Regions from separate parts of the Afipia sp. GW821-FHT14H12 genome, predicted to be linked through region 3. Evidence: predicted binding sites of a transcription regulator. Region 3 holds the regulator's gene; each other region holds the start of a gene.
The links. Region 3 encodes LexA, which represses DNA repair genes until DNA is damaged. Its sites were predicted from a motif close to TGTTCNNNNTGTGTTCNG; they were not measured.
Positions count from the first base shown of each region.

Region 1: the regulator LexA is predicted to act here: its motif matches at 3,306-3,323, upstream of AC1RNA_RS02545 (ImuA family protein).
Region 2: the regulator LexA is predicted to act here: its motif matches at 1,196-1,213, upstream of AC1RNA_RS05355 (helicase-related protein).

Region 1 covers NZ_JBXAOZ010000001.1:521,735-529,131, forward strand. Annotated here, with positions in the region: partial or broken gene AC1RNA_RS02535 (error-prone DNA polymerase) at 1-943, opposite strand, end outside; gene AC1RNA_RS02540 (Y-family DNA polymerase) at 940-2,442, opposite strand; gene AC1RNA_RS02545 (ImuA family protein) at 2,435-3,247, opposite strand; partial or broken gene AC1RNA_RS02550 (UdgX family uracil-DNA binding protein) at 3,512-4,093, shown strand; gene AC1RNA_RS02555 (DUF3147 family protein) at 4,132-4,569, opposite strand; gene AC1RNA_RS02560 (DUF3147 family protein) at 4,570-4,908, opposite strand; gene AC1RNA_RS02565 (phosphatase PAP2 family protein) at 4,981-5,562, shown strand; gene AC1RNA_RS02570 (cysteine hydrolase family protein) at 5,562-6,170, shown strand; gene AC1RNA_RS02575 (M15 family metallopeptidase) at 6,454-7,014, opposite strand.
Region 2 covers NZ_JBXAOZ010000001.1:1,073,071-1,080,467, forward strand. Annotated here, with positions in the region: gene AC1RNA_RS05350 (DUF3108 domain-containing protein) at 171-1,007, shown strand; gene AC1RNA_RS05355 (helicase-related protein) at 1,326-4,511, shown strand; gene AC1RNA_RS05360 (RNA-binding S4 domain-containing protein) at 4,521-4,790, shown strand; gene fdxA (ferredoxin FdxA) at 4,883-5,221, shown strand; gene AC1RNA_RS05370 (CarD family transcriptional regulator) at 5,439-6,374, shown strand; gene AC1RNA_RS05375 (M48 family metalloprotease) at 6,462-7,397, opposite strand, start outside.
Region 3 covers NZ_JBXAOZ010000005.1:67,915-75,311, reverse strand. Annotated here, with positions in the region: gene AC1RNA_RS16840 (hypothetical protein) at 1-192, opposite strand, end outside; gene AC1RNA_RS16835 (PepSY-associated TM helix domain-containing protein) at 195-1,391, opposite strand; gene AC1RNA_RS16830 (hypothetical protein) at 1,392-1,691, opposite strand; gene lexA (transcriptional repressor LexA) at 2,100-2,804, shown strand; gene AC1RNA_RS16820 (ComEC/Rec2 family competence protein) at 2,817-5,090, opposite strand; gene AC1RNA_RS16815 (glutamine--tRNA ligase/YqeY domain fusion protein) at 5,181-6,851, opposite strand; gene gltX (glutamate--tRNA ligase) at 7,061-7,397, shown strand, end outside.

The sequences.
Region 1 (7,397 bases), on a different contig from region 3:
CGATCAGGCCCAATTCCTTGTCGATGGTCGCCTGTAATTTTTCGTCGATACCGCCGGGAAAATAATGCCGGATTCCTGCGTTGGTGAGATCCCTGAGATGTCCTTGCGCTGTCTTGCCGGGCGGTACGGGCTCATCGGGATATTGATATCTTAATTCGTCGAGGCTGAAGGTGATGCGATCTGCGAACCGCATGGTCTCCTCGATCGCCTCCGGCAGATCGCGGAAAAGCCGCACCATCTCGTGGCCGGGCTTCATATGTCGCTCGGCATTGGCTTGCAGCTTTTTGCCGATAGCGTGGATCGTGGTCTTTTCGAGGATGCAAGTCAGCACGTCCTGCAGTGGACGACGCGACGGATGATGATACAGAACGTCGTTGGTGGCGAGCAGAGGCACATCCGCTGTTGTTGCGATCCGGTACAGACGGGAGAGGCGCCGCCTATCGTCGCCACGATACAGCAGGCTTGCAGCCAGCCAGACTCCATCGGCGCGGCTTTGCTTCAGCCGGCCGAGCACCTTCAACGCAACCGTCGTTTCAAACCGATGCGGCAACGTCAGAACCAGCAGCTGCCCCTCGGAGAACTCCAGAAGATCATCGAGCGTGAGAAGGCATTCGCCCTTCTCCGCTTTGAGCTTGCCGCGCGACAGCAACTGGCAGAGACGACCATAGGCAGCGCGATCGCGCGGATAGGCCAGAATGTCCGGCGTTCCATCCATGAAGACGAGGCGCGCACCGATCAGGAGTCTGGGCTTGTATTTGACCTCATCGTTTGCAAGCTCGCTATAGGCACGCACAACGCCAGCCAAGGTATTGCGGTCGGCGATGCCGATCACCGGTAGCCGGTGTTCGCTGGCCTGATGCACATATTCCTGCGGCTGAGACCCTCCGCGCAGAAACGAAAAATTGGTGGTGATGCCGATTTCCGCATAATCGGTGACCTTCATGCGAACACCCCATGGACGTACCATTTAGGGTCGATACGCTCGCCTTTGTCATCGAGAGACTCGCTTCCGTAGAGACCATCGCGATAGATCCAGAAACGCAGGCCTTCCGTGTCCTCGACACGAAAATAATCGCGTGTGAGGACAGACGTCTCGTTCTTCCACCACTCCATCGCAATGCGTTCTGGCCCTTCCGCCCGCACGACCGCATGGGTCGCACGCCGCCATGTAAAACGAGGTGGCGGACCATCCGGAACGGGCGCCGCTGTGACCTTGATTTCCTCTGGCCGCTTGAACAGCCGCAGCGGGCGTAGCGGCGGTTCTTTCGCGACACGTTCCGGCCATTCAGTGACAGAGGCCACGCTAAAATGCTGCTGCGCCGGCAGGGCCAGCGCGGCGCACTCGGGGACATGCGTATCCTGCGGCAGGTAAATCATGATCCGCTGCCTGCCAAGATGTGCCGCAAGGCGGTCGATCAATGCCGCCACCTCATCATTGTCCTGCGTTCGTGCATCGAGATCGCGCTGCTCCTGCACCACGGTATCGACGCGGCTTGCAGACAGCCGGATGAGATCGAACCCGAAGCCCGGGTCGAGCGGATCGGCCAGCGCATTAAACCGTTCTCGGAACAGACGATCGATCAGGCCTGGGCGCGTCACCGGTTGTCCCGCATCGACGGCGATGGTACGCACCGCGCCATCGACGCGAAAGAAACTGGCCTCCAGCCGACGGGCGCCCTTGCCTTGCTGCTCCATCGCAACCACGAGTTTTTGCGCCAAGCCCGATACGGTCGCGGAAATCGCATCTTCGGTCGCAACCGGCTCGGCAAAATGCCTCTCGACCAAGAAGTCAGGCGGCAGCCGCCGCGGACTGATCGGCGCATCGGATTGCCCGAGCACTTCCCGCAACACATCCGTGAACGCCTTGCCGAACCGCGCGGCGATCTCGCGGGGCTCACGAGAGGCAACGTCGCCAATAGTCTTCAGCCCGGCACGGCGCAATCCGCGTGTGATGGCATCCTCCGCGCCGAGCGCGAACACAGGCAAGTTCTCAACAGCTGCAGACTCTTGCCCTTCCGGCACGATCCGGCCGCGCACTGCGCGCGTCAGCGCCCGCGCGCAAGCCGACGTTCCGGCAATCGCCGCATTGACGACGAACCCTTGCCGCGTCAGTGAATCGCACACCAGCGCCAGCATCTTGGCTTCGCCGCCGAACAGATGCGCGCAACCGCTGATGTCGAGAAACAATCCGTATGGCGGATCGAGCGCGACCAGCGGCGTGAAGCGGTCGCACCAGTCCGCGATATGAGCGAGAGCCTGCGCATCCGCCGCTACATCGACCTCGAACATCTCAATGTCGGAACAGATCGCCCGCGCATTGGCGACCGGCATGCCAATCTCAAGCCCGATGGCCGCCGCCGCATCGTTCATCGCGACGATCTGCAGCGCGTTATGCTGCTTGTCAGCGACAATCCAAGGTTTACGAAAAAACGTCTCACCCAACCCGGCGCAGATGCGTGACCGATCCTCCCTCAGGAGTCGGCGTTTGATGCGGTCGGTCGGCAGGCGGGGCAACCAAAGGCTGAGAATGCGCCGCCGGTTCACGGAAGATACGCTCGTCACAATTCCACTCCATGATCCATCGACCACTCTGCCCATGACGATTGCGGACAAGTTCTGCATCGAGCATCGGTTCGCCCCAAGCACTCCATGCTGCTTTGGGTAGCGAGCGCGCTGCCCGCACCACCCAACGTGTCTCTGCCGTGCTGACGGCAGGTTGGCTCGATGTACAAAACATCACGCAGGACACGCCGGACGATTGAGCGGCCAGCGTCAGCCGCCGGCTGGCCGTGAGATCGAAAGTCTTCGTCTCGCCCCATACTTCGCAGACTACCGCGCCCAGTGCATCGCAGGCCAGCGCATCGGCAGTCACCTTCAGCGCGGTTTCCGCATTCGGCACCCGCACCAGCACCAGGCGGCACGGATCGAGACCAAATTCAATAAACCCGCTCATCGACAAGGCACCCGCTTCGGCTTCTGCAAAATCCTGCTGCACCCAGAGCATCGGCCGGTGGTTTGCCAGTCGCTGAACCAGGCCGGCGGCGAAACCAGTCGCAGAAGCTGACTGCCGAGTCTCGGTCGCAAATACCTCATGCAGCGCACCGCGCAACAGGCCGCCCTGTAGCGTCGCATCCACACCAGCATGGCCGAGCGCCACGCGCTCCACCTGCTGCGGCATGGTCTGCGCCTCAAGATGGCGGATCGCGTCCCGCAAGGACGCAAGCGTACTCACACGCGCGCCGGTCATGCGCCGTTCCCAGGAATTTCGGACCAGTCCCTGCTTTCCTAAGACGGACCAACCCGTATGTTCATGTTATGTTCTAATATAATCCTACCCAGCCTGAATGAGTCAACCAGAGTCTTCAGGGCTGATTTTCATCAACAGAACCAATGAGATTCAACGTCTGGCGAGGGAAACTTGCCGTCTCTCGTTTCATTGAGCTTGAGAAAGCAGAAGAGAGAACCCATGCGCCACGCCGCCCGTCTCCCCGAGCCCGAGCTTTTCGGAAAAGAAAGCCTTGCGGATTTGCGCGAAGAAGCCGCCCATTGCCGGGCCTGCCATCTTTACAAGCATGCCACGCAAACCGTGTTCGGCGAAGGTGCGGCGCACGCGCCCATCATGCTGGTCGGCGAACAGCCGGGCGACAAGGAAGACCTCGCCGGAAAGCCGTTTGTTGGCCCCGCGGGACAGGTTCTGGATCGCGGATTGAATGAAGCCAAAATTCCGCGCAACACGGTCTACATCACCAATGCCGTGAAGCATTTCAAATTCGTGCCACGCGGAAAAATCCGTCTGCACCAAAAACCAAACACGCCCGAGATCAGAGCCTGCCGGCAATGGTACGAACGCGAGTTAGTGACAGTGAGGCCTGCTTTGGTCGTTGCGATGGGAGCCACGGCCGCGCAATGCGTCTTCGGCAAGATCACACCGATCGGGAAAAATCGCGGCCACTTGCTGGACTTGACTGAAGAGACCAAGGCCTTGGTAACCGTGCATCCGTCCTATCTATTGCGCCTACCCGATCAAGAATCGAAAGAACGCGAATACAAACAGTTCGTCCGCGATCTCAAGCTGGCTGCTTCTTATTTGTGAAAGACTTGAAATTTCGCTTCCCTGTAAACTGAGGGCCATCACCGTCCAACTGCTCGCGGGCATATTCTTCCGAGATACCAGGCCGCAACGGAGACGATGCTCCATGCTGCCATCGCTAGTCCCAGCACGGCAACAGGCGACAGAAATCGTCCAAGCCAAACAGTCAGCGCAAACGCCACCATGCCGGCGCTCCCTAAGGCAGCACCAAAGGCATCGAGCGCTGCAGCCTCCTGCCCACGGCGAGCGCCCTGCAGGTGTTTCATTTCCTTGCGCCTGCGTTCGTGCTTTTCGATCAGCGTTGCACTGGCACAGAAGATCGCCGGAAACGCCAGAAACAACCCGCCCCAGGAGGGTCCAGCTAGTTTCGCAACGCCGCCCGCGAATATAGTCGCAAGACCGCCAAGCACGAAGCGAATGACAAGCTCGTACCACCGGTTTTGCTTGAAGCTTGCGAATTTAAGCCGGATAATCGTCATTCAAGCTCCAAAGGCAATCAGCAATCCGGCACCAACGCCAAACCATGCGAGCAGCGCCGTGATGCTAGCAGCTCCTGCACTCCATCGTTTGCGCATCAGCAGATGGCAGACGAGGAGGCCGTAAACCGCGAGCGCGATGCTGCCAAAGACCATCGCTCGTGCCTCTGCAGCCACATAATCGATACCATGACTTTGAAATGCCAAGCCAAGCGTCACCAGCGCCACCGATGGCGCCGCACTGAACAGCCCTGCGAAGCTCTTTGGCCGCAGAGGGTCGCCCAGCAACGCAAAGGCCGACACGACAATTCCGCCGGCGAGGAAGCGAATGACAAATTCCAAAACCCTTGCTCCTCACTCGTGAGGAAGAACTTTCTGTGACGGACCGAGTTCCTTTATTTGAAAGGACACCGTATGGCCCTTGTTACAATCAAACCCACTATATTCGACAAACGGATTGCGAAATCGATTTCGAGGCAAACCGATCCGCGCGTTGAAACGGCAGCGGAGGTGCTCACATGGGGTGCAGACGAACATCTGCTGTTGGTTGCCTCCGCGATTTTCTGGCTCGCCTCCCGTCACTCCGATAGGCGAATCAAGCAAGTGGGAACGCACTGCCTCGTCACCACCGTGGCAACGGCGATTTCACCGCACGCCCTGAAAACTATGATCGACCAGAAGCGGCCAGACCGGAAGCCCTTCGCTCAACATCGACACGGCATTCCCCGTTCGGGCAAGCCAAATGATGCATTTCCCTCCGGCCACGCAATCCACATGGGGGCGCTTGCTTCGTTCGCGACCTTACTGCCACGAAACCTGCGTTACGGCGCCTGGGTCGCAGCGTCCATTCTCACAACGACGCGCGTAGTTTTGCTGGCACACTGGGTGACCGATGTCGCCGCTGGATTTGCCACAGGCGTGGTGCTCGAGCGCATGGTCCGGCTGTGGACGCGGCCCCGGCCGATCTCGCGCAAACATCGAAGGACATCCTTCTGATGGGCACGCTGCGTGGCACAATCAGCGAGCAGAGCGTCCATCTATGTATCGACATGCAGCGGCTGTTCGCGCCGGGCGGGCCTTGGATGACCCCGTGGCTAGAGCACACGCTTCCGGTGATTGCGACGCTCGTCGAACATCAACCCCGTCGCACCCTTTTCACGCGCTTCATTCCCGCGAAATCTCCCTCCGATGCGTTCGGAACATGGCGAGCGTATTACGAGAAGTGGCGCGACGTGACATTGGATAACCTCGATCCCGCTTTTATCGATCTCGTGCCGGAGCTGCAGAAATTTGTACCTCCGGCCGCGCAGTTCGACCGGCCCACTTATTCGGCTTTTGCAGACGGCCGTCTGCATGCGTGGCTGCAGGATCGCCACGTCACCACGCTGATTGTCTCCGGTTCAGAAACGGACGTCTGCGTGCTGGCCACCGTTCTGGCCGCGGTCGATCACGGCTATCGGACCATTGTGGTGAGCGACGCGCTTGCCAGTTCTTCGGACGAGAGCCATGACGCGCTGATTGATCTATACAACAGACGCTTCGACATTCAGATCGAACTGGCACCCACCGAAGAAGTGATCAAAAGCTGGAGCCTTCCTGTGTGATGCCCCGCAGCTGAGGCTCAGAAAATCGTTCGCTTATCCGCGCTCTTGCTGAAGAAGTGGGCTGGCTGGAGGGTCATCGCGAAAATCACACCAAGCTGCAAACAACAATGATCGCCGACTTAGTTTTCCACTGAACCTCGTATTTCCGCTGAGCGGAAGCATTGTGCCCTGTGTCCCTGCTAGCGGTTTCAGAACCTCGGATCACTATCGCGACGGGAAACGAGCCACGCCGCAGTCAAGCGAGATCAGCCCGTGTTGACGGACGAATGCCGCGCCGATCGAATTATTGATTCGCGTAGCGCGCTTGATGCCGTCGCGCGTAATTCTGACCCCACCCCGTCCAGCCGCCAATCTGAAAATGCCCGCTGTCACGATGCCCCCATTGAGCGCCCGAAATTGCGCCGCAGGAATTAGCGATTTCAACTTCATTTGAAGGCATGCGGGGAGTCGTTCGGTTACGCCCTGTTTGGTTGATGTCTATCGCTAGTCCCGCCCGGTGCAGCGAGCCTCGTAACGAGCCGCGGGCGCGCCAGCCGCCCATGAACCGGATCGGGTATCCCTGCCGTTCAAGCCGGTCCACAATGCATTGAAACGAACCTGCAGCCGAAGCGGCGACATGAGCGGTGGCACCCGAAAGAGCCCGCACGTTGCCCGTGCCACGTTCAGCGATCACGATAGCTCGACCTGGGAATGGCGCGGAAACTACAGGAGCGCCCATCCCACATACCGGGTGCAGTTCAGTTCCAGTCTCGATGCATTGCTGCACACGATTGCGATAGCGCGCTTCAGCATCTGAAGCCGCACAGATGAACGTAAGTCCCGCGATAATCATGATCCGAGCCATTCTTTTACCTCGACGTTGTAGGTTGAAGGACTAGCCAAGAGTGTAGAGCCTAGAATTCAACTTGCTGCGGTACGGGCTACGAGTGCTCCTGCCGACCCGATCAGCCAAATCTTTTGGAGAAGGCCATGTACGGCGTCGTTGCGCCAAGCATCGCCCATGTTTGGGGTTGCGGGCTTTAATTTGGCTAAGGACCGTTCGACGCGCGATTCCCGGCATAGGGACTAACGCTCAGCCCGCGACATAGACTCCCGGTCGCGATACCACTTTCGGCTGATGGAACCTGACTTAAAGTGGGGATGTTTGATTTATGTCGCCGTTCAACATCGGCGGCTAGAGCCCGGGAGGACTAAACCTCCTAAGCCTACCTACGGCGGCCAGCAAAG
Region 2 (7,397 bases), on a different contig from region 3:
GGAGGCGCCGAAATGCCCGAAAACGCCGGGAGAATAGCGATTTTATGAACAAAGCCAAGCATTTCCCAACATATAATCGGCGCAATCAAGCGGAAGACAATGCTTTTGCCGGTTCCCGATTTTGTTGCCGGCGGTGACGCATTGCCCGGACGGATCAGGACTCTCATTTGATGGATTTTTTCGATCGAGGCCTCTGGAGCCGGCTGCTTTACGTCGCGCCGATGCTTCTTCTGAGCGGCCCTGCTCATGCGCAGGGCCGGCTGGACGCCAAATATCAGGCGACCTTGAGCGGAATCGTCATCGGCAAGGGCAACTGGACGATCGTGATCGGTGACAAGGATTATTCGGGATTGACGTCCGGCGGCACCACGGGGCTCGTCAAGGCCATCGGCGGCGGGCACGGCACGGGATCTGCGCAAGGCAAGGTGCTCGCGGGCCGATTGGTGCCGGAGGCCTATCTGAGCTCGGTGTTCTACGGCAAGAAGAACGAGACCATCCGGATCGCCTTTGCCGGTGAGCGCGTGACGGCTTCGACCATCGAGCCTGAACCGCCTCCGACGCCGGATCGTATTCCGGTGATGGATGCCCAGCGGCGCAGCGTGAGCGACCCGATGTCGGGGGTGATGTTTGTAGCGCCGGGCAAGGACGAACTGCCCAGCCCGCAAGGCTGCGCCACCGGGGCGGCGATCTTCGACGGGCGGATGCGCTACGATCTGCAGCTCGCCTTCAAGGCGCTGGAGACGGTGACGCTGGCCAACGGCGCAAGGCTTTCGACGGTCGTCTGTTCGGTGAGCTTCAAACCGCTGGCGGGCTATGTGCCGTCGCGCGCGGCGATCAAATATCTGGTCAAGCGCCAGGACATGGATGTGGCGCTTGCGCCGATCGCGGGCACACGGGTGATGGTGCCGGTGCGGGTGCGGATTCCGACACCCATTGGCCTTGGTATGGTGCAGGCGACCGAATTCAACACCGCAGCGCAGTCGCAGGCATCGAAGCGCGCCAACTAGATTCTCGCCTCGCGATGGCTTGACTCACAGGGCAAACGGAGTCCTCCGTGCAATTAAGGAATCGCCGCGTGTTACGCTCAATTCATCGCCCCGGAATCCGCGATCTGGTGGCAGAGCAATACTGCTCACACGACATCTTGCGGTGAACGAAGCCGGACACGACATGAGTCAGCGATTCGGGCTGCTTTCGTTCCGGACTCGTTCCAATCCTGAATTCTCAAGGCATTCCGAGCCGAAAAGCGTCGCGTTGTGAAACACTCCTCTCCTTCAACCACTCATCTTCGGCCAGATCGGGCGCCCGGCGCAGGGGTGACGGCCGTGTTGGGCCCGACCAACACCGGCAAGACGCATCTGGCGATCGAGCGGATGCTTGCGCATTCCTCGGGGATGATCGGCCTGCCGCTGCGGCTTCTCGCGCGTGAGGTCTACAACAAGATCGCCGCGCGCGTCGGCGCGGACTCCGTGGCGCTGATCACCGGCGAGGAGAAGATCAAGCCGCCGAAGGCGCGCTATTGGGTATCGACCGTCGAGGCGATGCCGCGCGATCTTGATGTGTCGTTTCTCGCGGTCGATGAAATCCAGATCGCGGCCGATCTCGAACGTGGCCATGTCTTCACCGACCGCATGCTGCATCGGCGCGGCCGCGACGAGACGCTGCTGCTCGGCGCCGCGACGATGCGGCCTTTGATTGAGCGGCTGTTGCCCGGCGCGAATATCGTGACGCGGCCGCGATTGTCGCTTTTGGAATTCGCGGGCGACCGCAAGATTACGCGCCAGCCGCGCCGCACCGCGATTGTCGCGTTCTCCGCAGATGAAGTGTATGCCATCGCCGAACTGATCCGGCGCCAGCATGGCGGCGCGGCGGTGGTGCTGGGTTCGCTGAGCCCACGCACCCGCAACGCGCAGGTGGAGATGTTCCAGTCCGGTGATGTCGATTATCTCGTTGCCACGGACGCGGTGGGGATGGGCCTCAACCTCGATGTCGATCACGTCGCCTTTGCATCGGACCGCAAATATGACGGCTATCAGTTCCGCCGTCTGACGCCCGCCGAATTCGCCCAGATCGCGGGCCGTGCGGGCCGCGCTACGCGCAATGGTACGTTCGGAACGACAGGACGCTGCGCGCCGTTCGAGCCGGAATTGGTGAACGCGTTGCAGAATCACACCTTCGACAGCGTGAAGATGCTGCAATGGAGGAACACCGCGCTCGACTTCTCGTCGCTCGCGGCGTTGCAGGTGTCGCTCGCGGCGGCACCGGGACACGAGGCATTGACGCGCTCGCCGCTCGGCGAAGACCAGCGCGTGCTCGATCATGCGTCGCGCGACCCTGAAGTGCGCGACATGGCGGTGGATGCAGATGCGGTCGAGAAGCTATGGGAGGCCTGTCTGGTTCCCGATTACCGGAAATTATCGCCCGCCGCTCATGCCGAACTCGTCACGGCGCTGTTTACCTTTCTGATGCGCAAGGGCCGGATTCCGGATCAATGGTTCGCGACCCAGGTGGCGCAGGCGGACCGGATCGACGGCGATATCGACACCTTGTCCGCGCGGATTTCACAAATCCGGACCTGGACCTTTGCCGCCAACCGCCCCGACTGGCTCTCCGACCCCCTTTATTGGCAGGAAACCACCCGTGCGGTGGAGGATAAATTGTCTGATGCACTGCATTCGAGGCTAACTGAGCGTTTCGTTGATCGCCGGACCAGTGTATTGATGCGCCGCTTGCGGGAAAACACGATGTTGACGACTGAAATTGGAAAGACCGGCGAAGTCACCGTTGAGGGCCATGTGATCGGCCGCCTCGATGGCTTCATGTTTGCGCCAGATGCCGCCGAGGCGGGATCCGAGGCGAAGGCGTTGCAGGCCACCGCGCTCAAGGCGCTGGCGGGCGAGATCGATGCGCGCGCGGAGAAGCTCTCTGCGGCTGCCGACGATCAGTTCGCGCTGGCCTCCGATGGCACGCTGCGCTGGACCGGCGATGCGGTCGGCAAGCTCACCGCCGCGGACGATGTGTTGCATCCGCGTATCCGCATCATTGCCGACGAGCGCCTCACCGGGGCATCGCGCGATGCGGTACAGGCGCGGCTCGATCTGTGGTTCAAGACCCATGTCGAAAAGATTCTCGGGCCGATGTTCGACCTCTCGAAGGCCGAGGATGTCACCGGCATCGCGCGCGGCATCGCCTTCCAACTCGTCGAGGCGCTCGGCGTGCTGGAGCGGCCGAAGATCGCGGCCGAGATGAAGGATCTCGATCAGCCGTCGCGCGCAACATTGCGCAAATACGGCGTGCGGTTCGGCGCCTATCATATTTTCTTCCCGGCGCTCTTGAAGCCCGGTGCACGCACGCTGGCGTCGCTGTTGTGGGCGCTGAAGCAGGACGAGATTGACATGAACGCGCTTGGCGGCGCGCAGCATCTCGGGGCCTCGGGCCGTACATCATTCCCGGCGGACAAGGCGTTGTCGCAGGATGCCTATCGTGTGCTCGGCTACAAGCTCGCGGGTGAGCGCGCGGTCCGCGTCGATATTCTCGAGCGGCTGGCCGATCTTATTCGTCCCGCTCTGTCGTGGCGTCCCGGCACCGGCGCGGAGAGGCCCGCAGGTGCGTTCGACGGCCGCTCGTTCACGGTCACGCAGGCGATGACATCGCTCACCGGTTCAGCAGGTGAGGATTTTGCCTCCGTGCTGCGCTCGCTCGGCTATCGCATGGACCGCCGCGCGCCGTTGCCGGAGGAGCCAAAGCCTGCGGAAACACCTGCCACTGCCGCGACCGAAACCGAATCCGCTGCTTTGCAGGCAGATGCCACCCCCGAAGCGGCAACCGAAACTGCTGCTGTCGAGACTGCGTCAGTGGAGGCCGAGGTGGCGGCAGAGACCGCCGTCGATCTCGCGAGCGCTACGAAGTTGCCGGAAGTCGCATTCGCACCGGCAGAGGCTGAACCGGCAAGTGAGGAAACGCCTGCCGCAGAAGGCGTGGAAACATCGCAGCCCGATACGGCAGCAACTTCCGTAGAAGCTGCTTCGTCCGACGGAACTGTACCCGCCGCCACACCTGCGGAGCCGGAGCTTGTCGAAGTGTGGCGTCCTGCGGGTCGCCACGACGAGCGCCGTCATCACCATGATCGCAACCGTCATCACCGCCACCAGCCGCGCGCGGCGACGCCGGAGGGAGGAACTGCCGAGGCGGGAGACAAGGCCGAGCGTTCGGGTGGACCGCGTCGCCATCACCGCGATCGTGCGCGGGAAGACCGCAAGCCGCGTCCGGAAGGAGAGGGCGCTCAGGCGCGTGGTCCGCGCGAGGAGCGCGGCGATCGTCCACATCAGCGCTTCAAGGGCAAAGGCAAGTTCGAGGGCAAGCGCGAGGGCCGTGACCGCAAGGACAACGGTTCAAACTTCCGCACCTTCGCGACCAGCGCGCCGCGTGAGCGCGAGCGCGTGGCCGATCCGAACTCGCCATTCGCCAAGCTCGCCGCGCTTAAGGAACAACTCGGCAATCGCAAGGACTGACACGCGCATTTGGATCGCCAGCGTCTCGACAAATGGCTATGGCATGCACGGATCGTGCGCACGCGTGGCGATGCGGCGAAACTGGTGTCGGGTGGCCGGGTCCGTCTCAACAGCCTGCGGCAGACTTCACCCGGCCATGCGTTGAAATCCGGTGATGTGCTGACGGTGGTGCTCGATACGCGGGTCCGTATCTTGAGGGTCGCCGCTTTCAGCGAACGGCGAGGCGATGCGCCATCAGCGCAGAGCCTCTATGACGAATTGAACGGGAAAGAGAAGTAACTATCTGCGATAGCAGAGGCTTCATTCTCTTGCGGCGCTGCATATCCTGCGCTAGGCCAACACCCGAATTTAGAAAGGTTCCGGAGATCTGGATGACTTACGTCGTCACCGAAAATTGCATCAAGTGCAAATACATGGACTGCGTTGAGGTGTGTCCCGTCGACTGCTTCTACGAAGGCGAGAACATGCTCGTGATCCATCCGGACGAATGTATCGATTGCGGCGTGTGCGAGCCGGAATGCCCGGCGGAAGCGATCAAGCCCGATACCGAGGCCGATCTGGAGAAATGGCTCGGCGTGAACGCCGAATACGCCAAGACCTGGCCCAATATTACCCAGAAAAAGGACGCGCCTGCCGACGCCAAGGAGTTCGATGGGGCCGAGGGCAAGTTCGATAATTATTTCTCGCCCAACCCCGGCACCGGGGACTGAAACGGCCCAAGCACGGAATCCTCTTAACCGTAGTTGGTGGCGCACCTTCCGGCGACGGTATCGATACACCTCAACTGTCCATAAACCTTTGATTTTTGCGGAAAATGTGCTATTATTGGCACATTCCGTCGGTTGTTCACGCCTTGTCCGCTTCCGGATACCGGCGTCGAAGGGCAACCGGGTCGATCAGGGGCGTGGCGGTTCCACGCAAGGCGCCGTGGCAGACAAATCGCGTCATAACAAAACCAAAGCAACCAAAGACAAGCACTCCGGCAAGACGCCCGCCCGTGGCGCCTCCGGCAAGAAGGCTGCCGCCGTGGCAGCCAGCACCTCAAAAAGCAAAAGAAGTGTAATGCCAGCAAAGAAGACCACCAAGCCTGCCGCGAAGTCCCCTGCCAAGGGAGCGGCGAAGCCGGCCGCTGCCAAAACCAAACCGGCCGTCAAGCCGGTTGCCAAGGCCCCCGTCAAACCCGCCGCGAAGGCTGCGCCGAAGCCGGTGGTGAAGCCGGCCGCCAAGCCGGTGGCGAAGGTGGAGGAACCGAAGAAGGTTCTGACGCAGCGCCAGGGCTTCAAGACCAATGAATTCGTCGTCTATCCGGCGCACGGCGTCGGTCAGATTCTTGCGATCGAGGAGCAGGAGATCGCGGGTGCGACGCTGGAGCTGTTCGTTATCAGCTTCATCAAGGACAAGATGACGCTGCGCGTGCCCACCGCGAAGGTCATCAATGTCGGCATGCGCAAGCTGTCGGACCCTGCACTCGTCAAGCGTGCGCTGGAGACGTTGAAGGGCCGTGCGCGCATCAAGCGGACGATGTGGTCGCGCCGCGCGCAGGAATACGAAGCGAAAATCAATTCGGGCGACATCGTCGCCATCGCCGAAGTCGTGCGCGATCTTTATCGCTCGGAGTCGCAGCCCGAACAGTCCTACAGCGAACGCCAGCTTTATGAAGCGGCGCTCGATCGCCTGTCGCGCGAGATCGCGGTGGTGCAGCACATCACCGAGACCGAAGCGGTCAAGGAAGTCGAAGCCAATCTCGCCAAGAGTCCGCGCCGCGGTGCGGCCAAGGCGGAAGCCAGTGCCGATGCGGTGGGCGAAGCCTCCGACGACGATGGCGACGACGACGATTCCCTCAGCGAGGACGAGGCGGCCTGAGTGCAGCCATCCGATCGATTTAAAAACCCGGCCTCGCGGCCGGGTTTTTTATTGCCTCGCAGAAAATGAAAGCCGCTTGTGGGGGCTTCAATCCACGACGATCTTGACGCGGTCGTTCGGCCTGAGCGCCGCGCGCTGGTCCAGACCGTTGATGATCCGGAAACGCTCCAGCGGGCGGTCGACGCCCTGCATCCGCCGCGACATCGATTCCACGGTGTCACCGGGCTTCACCAAGACGATCTTGACGCGCAGCGGCCGGGCCGCCTGGATTTCGGCGAGAGTCAGGCGGCGGAACGAATTGACCGTCTCCCGGAACGACTTCTCGGCATCTCCCGTCTTGTCCTTCGCCGCGAAAATGAAACGATAGACATCGCCGCCGACACGCAGCGCGTAGATGCGGAATTGCCACTGATCGCTGCTGGCGGCTGCGGTCGCGGCAGGATAGCCGCCGATGGTGCTTTCCTCGACGGAGCTTTTGTCGACGTTCTCCATCCAGCCGGAATTGAGATAGGACGACAGCGGCAATTCCTGCGGCACACGCACCACGTCGAACCGCAGCGCCTGCGTGCCGCCCTCGCGGACGCCGACCACGGCCTGCGCGGTGTTGTCGAGCGTATAGGCCTCGGGTGCGACGAAGGTGAAGCCGAGCTTGGGATGCAGGAAGCGCCGTCCGCGCACGAAGCCCTCGCTGGGGTCTTCGCCGTAGACAAGATTGTCGATCGCGCTGAGATAGGCGTTGCGGTCGCGCTCATGGCTGCCTGACGCGGCATATTGCTTGGCGCTGGTTTCGGCATTCTCCACGCGCTCGGGCGTTGCCGGATGAGAGGACAGGAAATCCTGCGAGCGAGGGTCCGCGGTGTGCGATGTCTTCAGCGCGGCATTGCGCTCCATCGCCGAGAGGAAGCGGGCCGCGCCGTAGGGATCGAAATTGGCCTTCGCCGCAAGTGCTACGCCGATCGCATCGGCTTCGAACTCCTGCGCGCGCGAGAAGCTCGCCATCGTCAGTTTGGTTTTTGCCAGCGC
Region 3 (7,397 bases):
CGGCCGGGAATCGACCGGCCGGCGGCGCTTCTGCCATGCCGCCACGATCACGAGTAGCGGGATCGCCAGCGCGACCCACGACAGCGCCCACCAGACACCGCCCTGTCCGAGCAGTGCCGACAACAACCCGAAGATCACCAGGGCGGCGAGAGCGGCCGGCCAGCGCCAGATCCGGGAAAATCCAAAGCGCATAGTCACTCCGCCGCTTCACGCGAGACGGCAAGTGCCGCGCTGGCGTTGCTTTCCACCAGTTCCGTATCCGACTCGCTGGCAGACGACGTTCGCCGCGACAGCCATAGATAGAGCCCGCTGCCCAGAACCATGATGGTGACGAGATCGAGCAGTGCCCAGATGATCTTCAGCGGCATGCCGCCGTAATCGCCGAAGTGCAGCGGCCGCGACACTTCCAGCGCACGCAGATACCACGGCATCTCGACCACCGCCTGTAGCTTGCCGCCGCGGGCATCAATCATCACCGGACTGAACAGCCGCGATGTCAGCGGCTCCTTGCCCTTCGCCCAAAAGAGATAATGAAACGGCGAACCGAACTGCGAGCCGGGAAACACCACGCTGGTGATGCGCATGTCAGGCACGGCCGCCTGCGCCGTCTCCAGCGCCTGCTGCACCGAACTCATCTCAGAAGCGGCCGGCGTGGTCTGGCCCTCGAAGGGTTCGAGCATCGCGCGCACGTCCGTGTTCTGCCACAGCATGAACATCGGCTTCGACAGTTCGTTGATGACTCCGGTCGCGCCGACCACGAGCGCCCAGGCCAGCGTCACGACGCCGATCATGTTATGCAGATCGAGCCATTTCAGGCGCGGCGAGCGATCCGCGCGCACGGTGGCGAAATCGAGCTTGCGCATGAACGGACCATAGACCGCGATCCCCGAGACAATCGCGACGACGAACAGAAAACCCATCGTGCCCAGGAACAATTCGCCGGGAAGGCCCGCGAACATATCCCTGTGCAGCGTAAGCATCAGCCCGAGGAAGGTCGGGCTTTCCTCGGTCAGCGGCTTCGACTGCCGGATCACCTGCGCCGTGCGCGCGTCGTATTTGATCCAGTGCGCCACCTTACGGTTGGCCTTAAATGCTTCCCATGACGGCGCCATCGTAACGATGACCTTGGGCTCGTCGTCGTCCATGAACGTCGAGACGACGATCTCGTCAGGATACATCTGCCGGCTCTTGGCGACGATCCCATCCAGATTGGCGCTGGGCGTATCCGCGGGCAGCGACGCATAAGGTGGATCAGTATCGAGCAGATGCTCGATCTCCTCGCCGAATATCAGCGGCAGACCGGTGATACAGATCACTAGCAGAAATGCCGTGCAAATCAGACTGGCCCATTTATGGACCCAGAACCATTTTCGAAAGGCGGAGCGAGTCATTTATGCTCTGCCGACGATCTGCATGTTCGAAAGGTCAGGAACGGGCGGGCGGCGGGCAGCGGCTTCAATTTCCGCCAGCAATATGTCGACATCAGATGGCAATGGCTGCCAGCCGCAAGGGCATTCCTGTGCATGATGCGTGGCGGAAGACTGCCGATAGATCGCGCCGAGCGCGGAAGCCATCATCCGCATCACCGTCATCGGAGGCACCGCGGAACTGTCGAGCGTCCGGCAAAACGTCGCCATCAGGTGGTGATCGATCTCGGCCTGCATCGGTTCAGGCCCGTCGTGATCTGCCATCGACATCTCTCCTACTGCTCATCGCATCACGCGAAGACGTAGGCGGTTGCCACGAGGCCCTCAACCGAACATTCCCTTCTGGAATTAGAAGATATCGAAGCCATCGCATGGGCAGCATTGCGCGATCAGATGAGCAGCGCCTTGGGCGTCGCTCAAAGGCGTGCGCCGCTACACCCGGGGGCCAAATACGACTTCCGGTCCATTCCGGCATGATTTCCTAAAAACAGCGCCTTCGGATTCATAAGAATTTAACTATTGCAGAACATGTATGGAACATATAGTGTATGTTCATGATTTGTTTCGAGTGAGTCTGGCACCTGTCGTGAACAAACAGGCGGCCGAGGAAACGGGTGATGACCCGCTTGAACATGACTATCCGCTGGACGATGAGATTGAGGGCTGCGCCGGATGCTGACACGCAAACAATATGAACTGCTGCGCTTCATCAACGAGCGGCTGAAGGAAAGCGGCGTTCCGCCTTCCTTCGATGAGATGAAGGATGCCCTCGACTTGCGGTCGAAGTCCGGCATCCACCGGCTTATCACGGCGTTGGAAGAGCGCGGCTTCATCCGCAGGCTCGCCAACCGCGCCCGCGCCATCGAGGTCATCAAGCTGCCCGAGCCCGTCGCCAGCAGCGGCGCCCGGCGCGGTTTCACCCCCAGCGTGATCGAAGGCAATCTCGGCAAGGTGCGCAGCACTGTTCCTGGCGGTTTCGATGAAAGTGGCGAGCAGCCCGTCGCGGTCCCGGTGATGGGGCGCATCGCCGCTGGTACTCCGATCGAGGCGCTGCAGACCCGCAGCCACACCATCAGCGTGCCGCCCGATATGCTCGGCTCCGGCGAGCATTACGCGCTCGAAGTGCGCGGCGATTCGATGGTGGAAGCCGGCATCCTCGACGGCGACATGGCGCTGATCCAGCGCAACGAGAATGCCGATACCGGCGACATCGTCGTGGCGCTGATCGACGAGGAGGAAGCGACTCTGAAGCGTTTCCGCCGCCGCGGGGCCTCCATTGCTCTGGAGCCTGCCAACGCCGCCTATGAGGTCCGCATCCTGCCGCCCAACCGTGTCCGCATCCAGGGCAAGCTGATCGGGCTTTACCGGAAATACTAGGACCGCCACCGCTCAGTCGGCGGCCTCCTGCTCGGTCTCCGGCGGCGTCGCATCGACGGATTTCGAGGTCGCTCCATGCCTTGCTGCGGCATTAGTCCGCACGCGGGCGGATGCCATCGCGGGAGCCCATGGCCGGTCCACACCCTCAGGCTCACTCATAGTGATGCTGTAGCCCTGCGCCGTTCTTTTTAATGCAACGCCGCCCAGCCCACGCAGATCGTCGCGATAGAAAACGCGGGCGGCGCAATCGGCGGGCGTCTGATATGGCGTGATGAGGATTTTGGCCTGCGCGCAATCATCGACCAGTGCCTCTGGCTGTCTCGTCAGCGCGATCAGATCGCCCTCTTTCCCCTCGACCACGCAGCCCTCCTCGTCGCACGAGACGCCTTGCGCAATGCTCGGGTCGGTGACGGCGCGCGGATCGGCATCGGCCGCCAGCCACTCGCGCCAAACAAAGACATTCTTCGCAGTGTGCATGATGCGCAAACGGCTATCCTTGCCGCGCACCGCGACGCTCGATGCATCGCTCGCGATCAGGATGTCGGGCTCCGTCACAACAGCCGCCCATACCACGCCGCAACCGATCAACCCCACTCCTGCCCAGCGCAGCGGCGAGCGCAACAGACCGAGCACGACGATGCCGCCGCTCATGACGATCAGCGGCCCGATGCTAAAGGTATGAACGCGGCCGAACGCACCCGGCAACGCCGCTACCCATTGCGACACGAAGATCATCCAGTCGATGCCGACACCCATCAGGTGCCAGAACAGGCTGTCGAAACCGAACGGAATGGCCACGATCCCGAGCAAGCCGGCTGGCATCACCAGCCCCGACACCACTGGCATCGCGACCAGATTGGCGATGACGCCGTAAGGCGCGATCCGGTGGAAATGAAACGCGGCATAAGGCGTGGTAGCAAGGCCCGCGACAAACGACGCGAGCGCCAGCACCACAAGCTCGCGTCCACCCCAGGCAGCGAAGCGCCCGAGGTTGCTATCGTCGCTCGCGGCAAACCATTGCGGCATCCCGATCTGCGCCAGCACGACAAGCCCAAGCGTTGCAGCAAACGACATTTGAAAACTGGGATGCACCAGCGCCTCCGGGGCGATCAGCAACACCAGCATGGCGGCCAGCGCCAGCGTGCGAAACGTGATCGCGCGACGGTCCGCCATCACCGCGACCAGCACCAGCGCCGTCATATAGAAGGAGCGCTGTGTCGCGACCTCCGCACCCGATAGCAGCAGATAGAACAGCGCCGCGATCAACGCCGCCAGTGCGGCCCATTTCTTGATCGCATAGCGCGTGCTCAACATCGGGCTCAGCGCCAGCAGCGCGCGGATCGCGAAGAACACTACGCCCGCGACCACCGCCATGTGATAACCGGAGATCGACAGCACATGGCCGAGCCCAGAGACAAACAGTGCATCGTTGTTCGTCGTCGAGATCGCATCGCGCCGGCCGGTGAGAAGTGCGGTTGCAATTGCGCGCTGGTCGCCGCTCAAGACCGTGCGAATGCGTGCGTCCACGGCGTCACGCAAACCCTGCATCAACGCCGCATAACGCAACCGCCAGTCGCCTTGCTTCGGCGTGTCCTGTGTCCTGATCGTTCCGAGCGCGAAACCGGATGCGCCGATGCCCTGAAAATACATGTCTCGCGCAAAATCGTAGCCACCGGGGCGAAGCGGCCGCAGCGGCGGCAACAACCTCGCCTTCAGCGTCACATAGCTGCCGACCGCAGGCGCCGTGCCCTTGCGCACCGATAACCTGACCCGCTGCAAGCGCGGCGCGCCGCGCGCTTCCATTTTCTCAACCCGCAGCATGAAGCGGTCGGCGCGCTCGCGTTCTTCATGCGTCTCGACAAAGCCTTCCAGCGTCGCCGAACCCACCGGGGTCAGCAGCACCGCGTGCGAGACGTATGCAGTCTTCAGCGTCGCGGTGGCAAAGCCGGCAAGCAGCGCCGCAAACAACGCGATATAGGGAAACATCGGCCTTCGCCGCACGGCCAGCGCAAGCAGACACGCCAGTCCCGCGACCGGCGCGACAACCGCCGCCATCGGCTCGCGCGCAGCCGTGAAATAGAGTGCGATGCCTGCGCCGAAAGCGACCGGAATCCATGGCAGCAACCGGCCGGGACCAGTCTCGGCGCGTATCCAGTTGAGATTCGATTCCGTGAGCGAGCGCCACCAGCGCCCAGGGAAAGTAGACGCGATCGCTGTCTCGCGCGTCGGCCATGCGATGGCCCTGCCCGCGCGCGGCCTTTCCTGCTCCCGGCCCCTGTCCGCCATTCCGCCGCCCGTGTGTCGGCTATCCCACCGCCATGCTAGCGGAGGCGATCAGACCCCGACACGGGAACGGATGCAGAATCCGACAGCCGGTTAGCCCGTAACCTTGGCGTAGCTGTCGCGCAGGCCGACGGTGCGGTTAAACACCAGCCGGTCGGGCGTCGAGTCGCGGTCGCGGACGAAATAGCCCTGCCGCTCGAACTGCACCGCACCATCCGCCGCCTCGCTCTTGAATGCAGGCTCGACCTTGCAGCCCGTCAGCGTTTCCAGCGAATTCGGATTGAGCTGCGCGGCGAAATTGCCCGCCTCCGGCTGCGGGGTCGCGAACAGATTGTCGTAGACACGAACTTCCGCCGGCACCGCCGCAGCGGCGCTGACCCAGTGGATCGTCGCCTTCACCTTGCGGCCGTCAGGCGCGTTGCCGCCGCGCGTTGCCGGATCATACGTGCAGCGCAACTCGATCACCTCGCCCGCCGTGTTCTTGATAACCTCGCGGCAGGTGATGAAATAGGCATAGCGCAGCCGCACCTCGCGCCCCGGCGCGAGACGGAAGAACTTCTTCAGCGGCTCCTCCATGAAATCGTCTTGCTCGATGTAAAGCTCACGCCCGAACGGAATCTTGCGCGTGCCCTGTGTCTCATCCTCGGGATGATTGACCGCCTCGAGTTCCTCGACCTGACCTTCGGGGTAATTCTCGATCACCACTTTCAGCGGGCGCAACACCGCCATGCGGCGCAACGCAGTTTTGTTCAGCGTCTCGCGGATCGCGAAATCAAACATGCCGATATCGACGGTCGAATTGGCCTTGGCGACGCCGATGCGCTTGACGAAATCGCGCAGCGCCTGCGGAGGCACGCCACGCCGCTGCAGCCCGGCAAGCGTCGGCATGCGCGGATCGTCCCAGCCGGAAACATGGCCCTCGCGCACCAGTTCGGTCAGCACGCGCTTGGACAAGAGCGTGTAGGTCATGTTGAGGCGCGCGAACTCGTACTGATGCGGGTGCGAGGGCACCGGCAAATTGTCAAGGAACCAGTCGTAAAGCGGCCGGTGATCCTCGAATTCCAACGTGCAGATCGAATGCGTGATGTGTTCGATGGAATCGGACTGGCCGTGCGCGAAATCGTAACTCGGATAGATGTTCCACGCCGTTCCGGTGCGCGGATGGTGCGCGTGCAGAATCCGATAGAGCACAGGGTCGCGCAGGTTGATGTTGCCGGAACCCATGTCGATCTTGGCGCGCAGCACGCGCGTGCCGTTTGGAAATTCACCAGCGCGCATCCGTGCGAACAGGTCGAGATTCTCCGCAACTGAACGATTGCGGAACGGGCTGTTCTGCCCGGCCTCGGTCAGGGTGCCGCGCGTCAGCCGGATCTCGTCCGGCGACTGGTCGTCGACATAGGCCTTGCCGGCGCGGATCAGGTCCTGCGCCCAGGCGTAAAGCTGCTCGAAATAGTCCGAAGCAAAATGCAGGTGTTCACCCCAGTCGAAACCGAGCCAGCGGACGTCGCGCTGGATGGCGTCGATGAACTCCTGCTCCTCCTTCGCCGGGTTGGTATCGTCGAAACGCAGGTGGCAGCGCCCGCCGAATTCCTCGGCGATACCGAAATTCAGGCAGATCGACTTGGCATGGCCGAGATGCAGGTACCCGTTGGGTTCCGGCGGAAAGCGCGTCACCACGCCCTTGTGCTTCCCCGAGGCCAGGTCTGCCGCCACAATCTCGCGGATGAAGTCGCGGCCCGCATCCGGCGTCGATTCGTCAGTCATTTTTATCCCTTCAAGTTGCGCCCTATGTGCCAAATCCGCGCCGCCGCGCCAAGAGCACATCCAAGGGATAGGGCCTGCCTTGGCAGCCTGTAAAAAACGAACTTTTGACCTTCCGGCGGCATTTGCCGCCGGGATGCCGGGACAGTGTCCCGGCAGTATGATAAAGGCCCGCCCAATACCCCCTCCCGAGAGCGATTGAACCACCTGAAATGACCAAACCCGTTGTCACCCGCTTTGCGCCCTCTCCGACCGGCTTTCTCCATATCGGCGGCGGACGCACCGCTCTGTTCAACTGGCTCTATGCCCGCAAAAATGGTGGCAAGATGCTGCTGCGGATCGAAGACACCGACCGCGAGCGTTCCACGCAGGCGGCGATCGATGCGATCCTCGACGGGCTAAAGTGGCTGGGTATCGATTGGGACGACGAGACGATCTACCAGTTCAGCCGCGCGGGGCGGCACCGCGAGGTCGCCGAGCTGCTTCTTGCTGAGGGCAAGGCCTATCGCTGCTACGCGACTCCGGAGGAACTGACCCAGATGCGCGAGG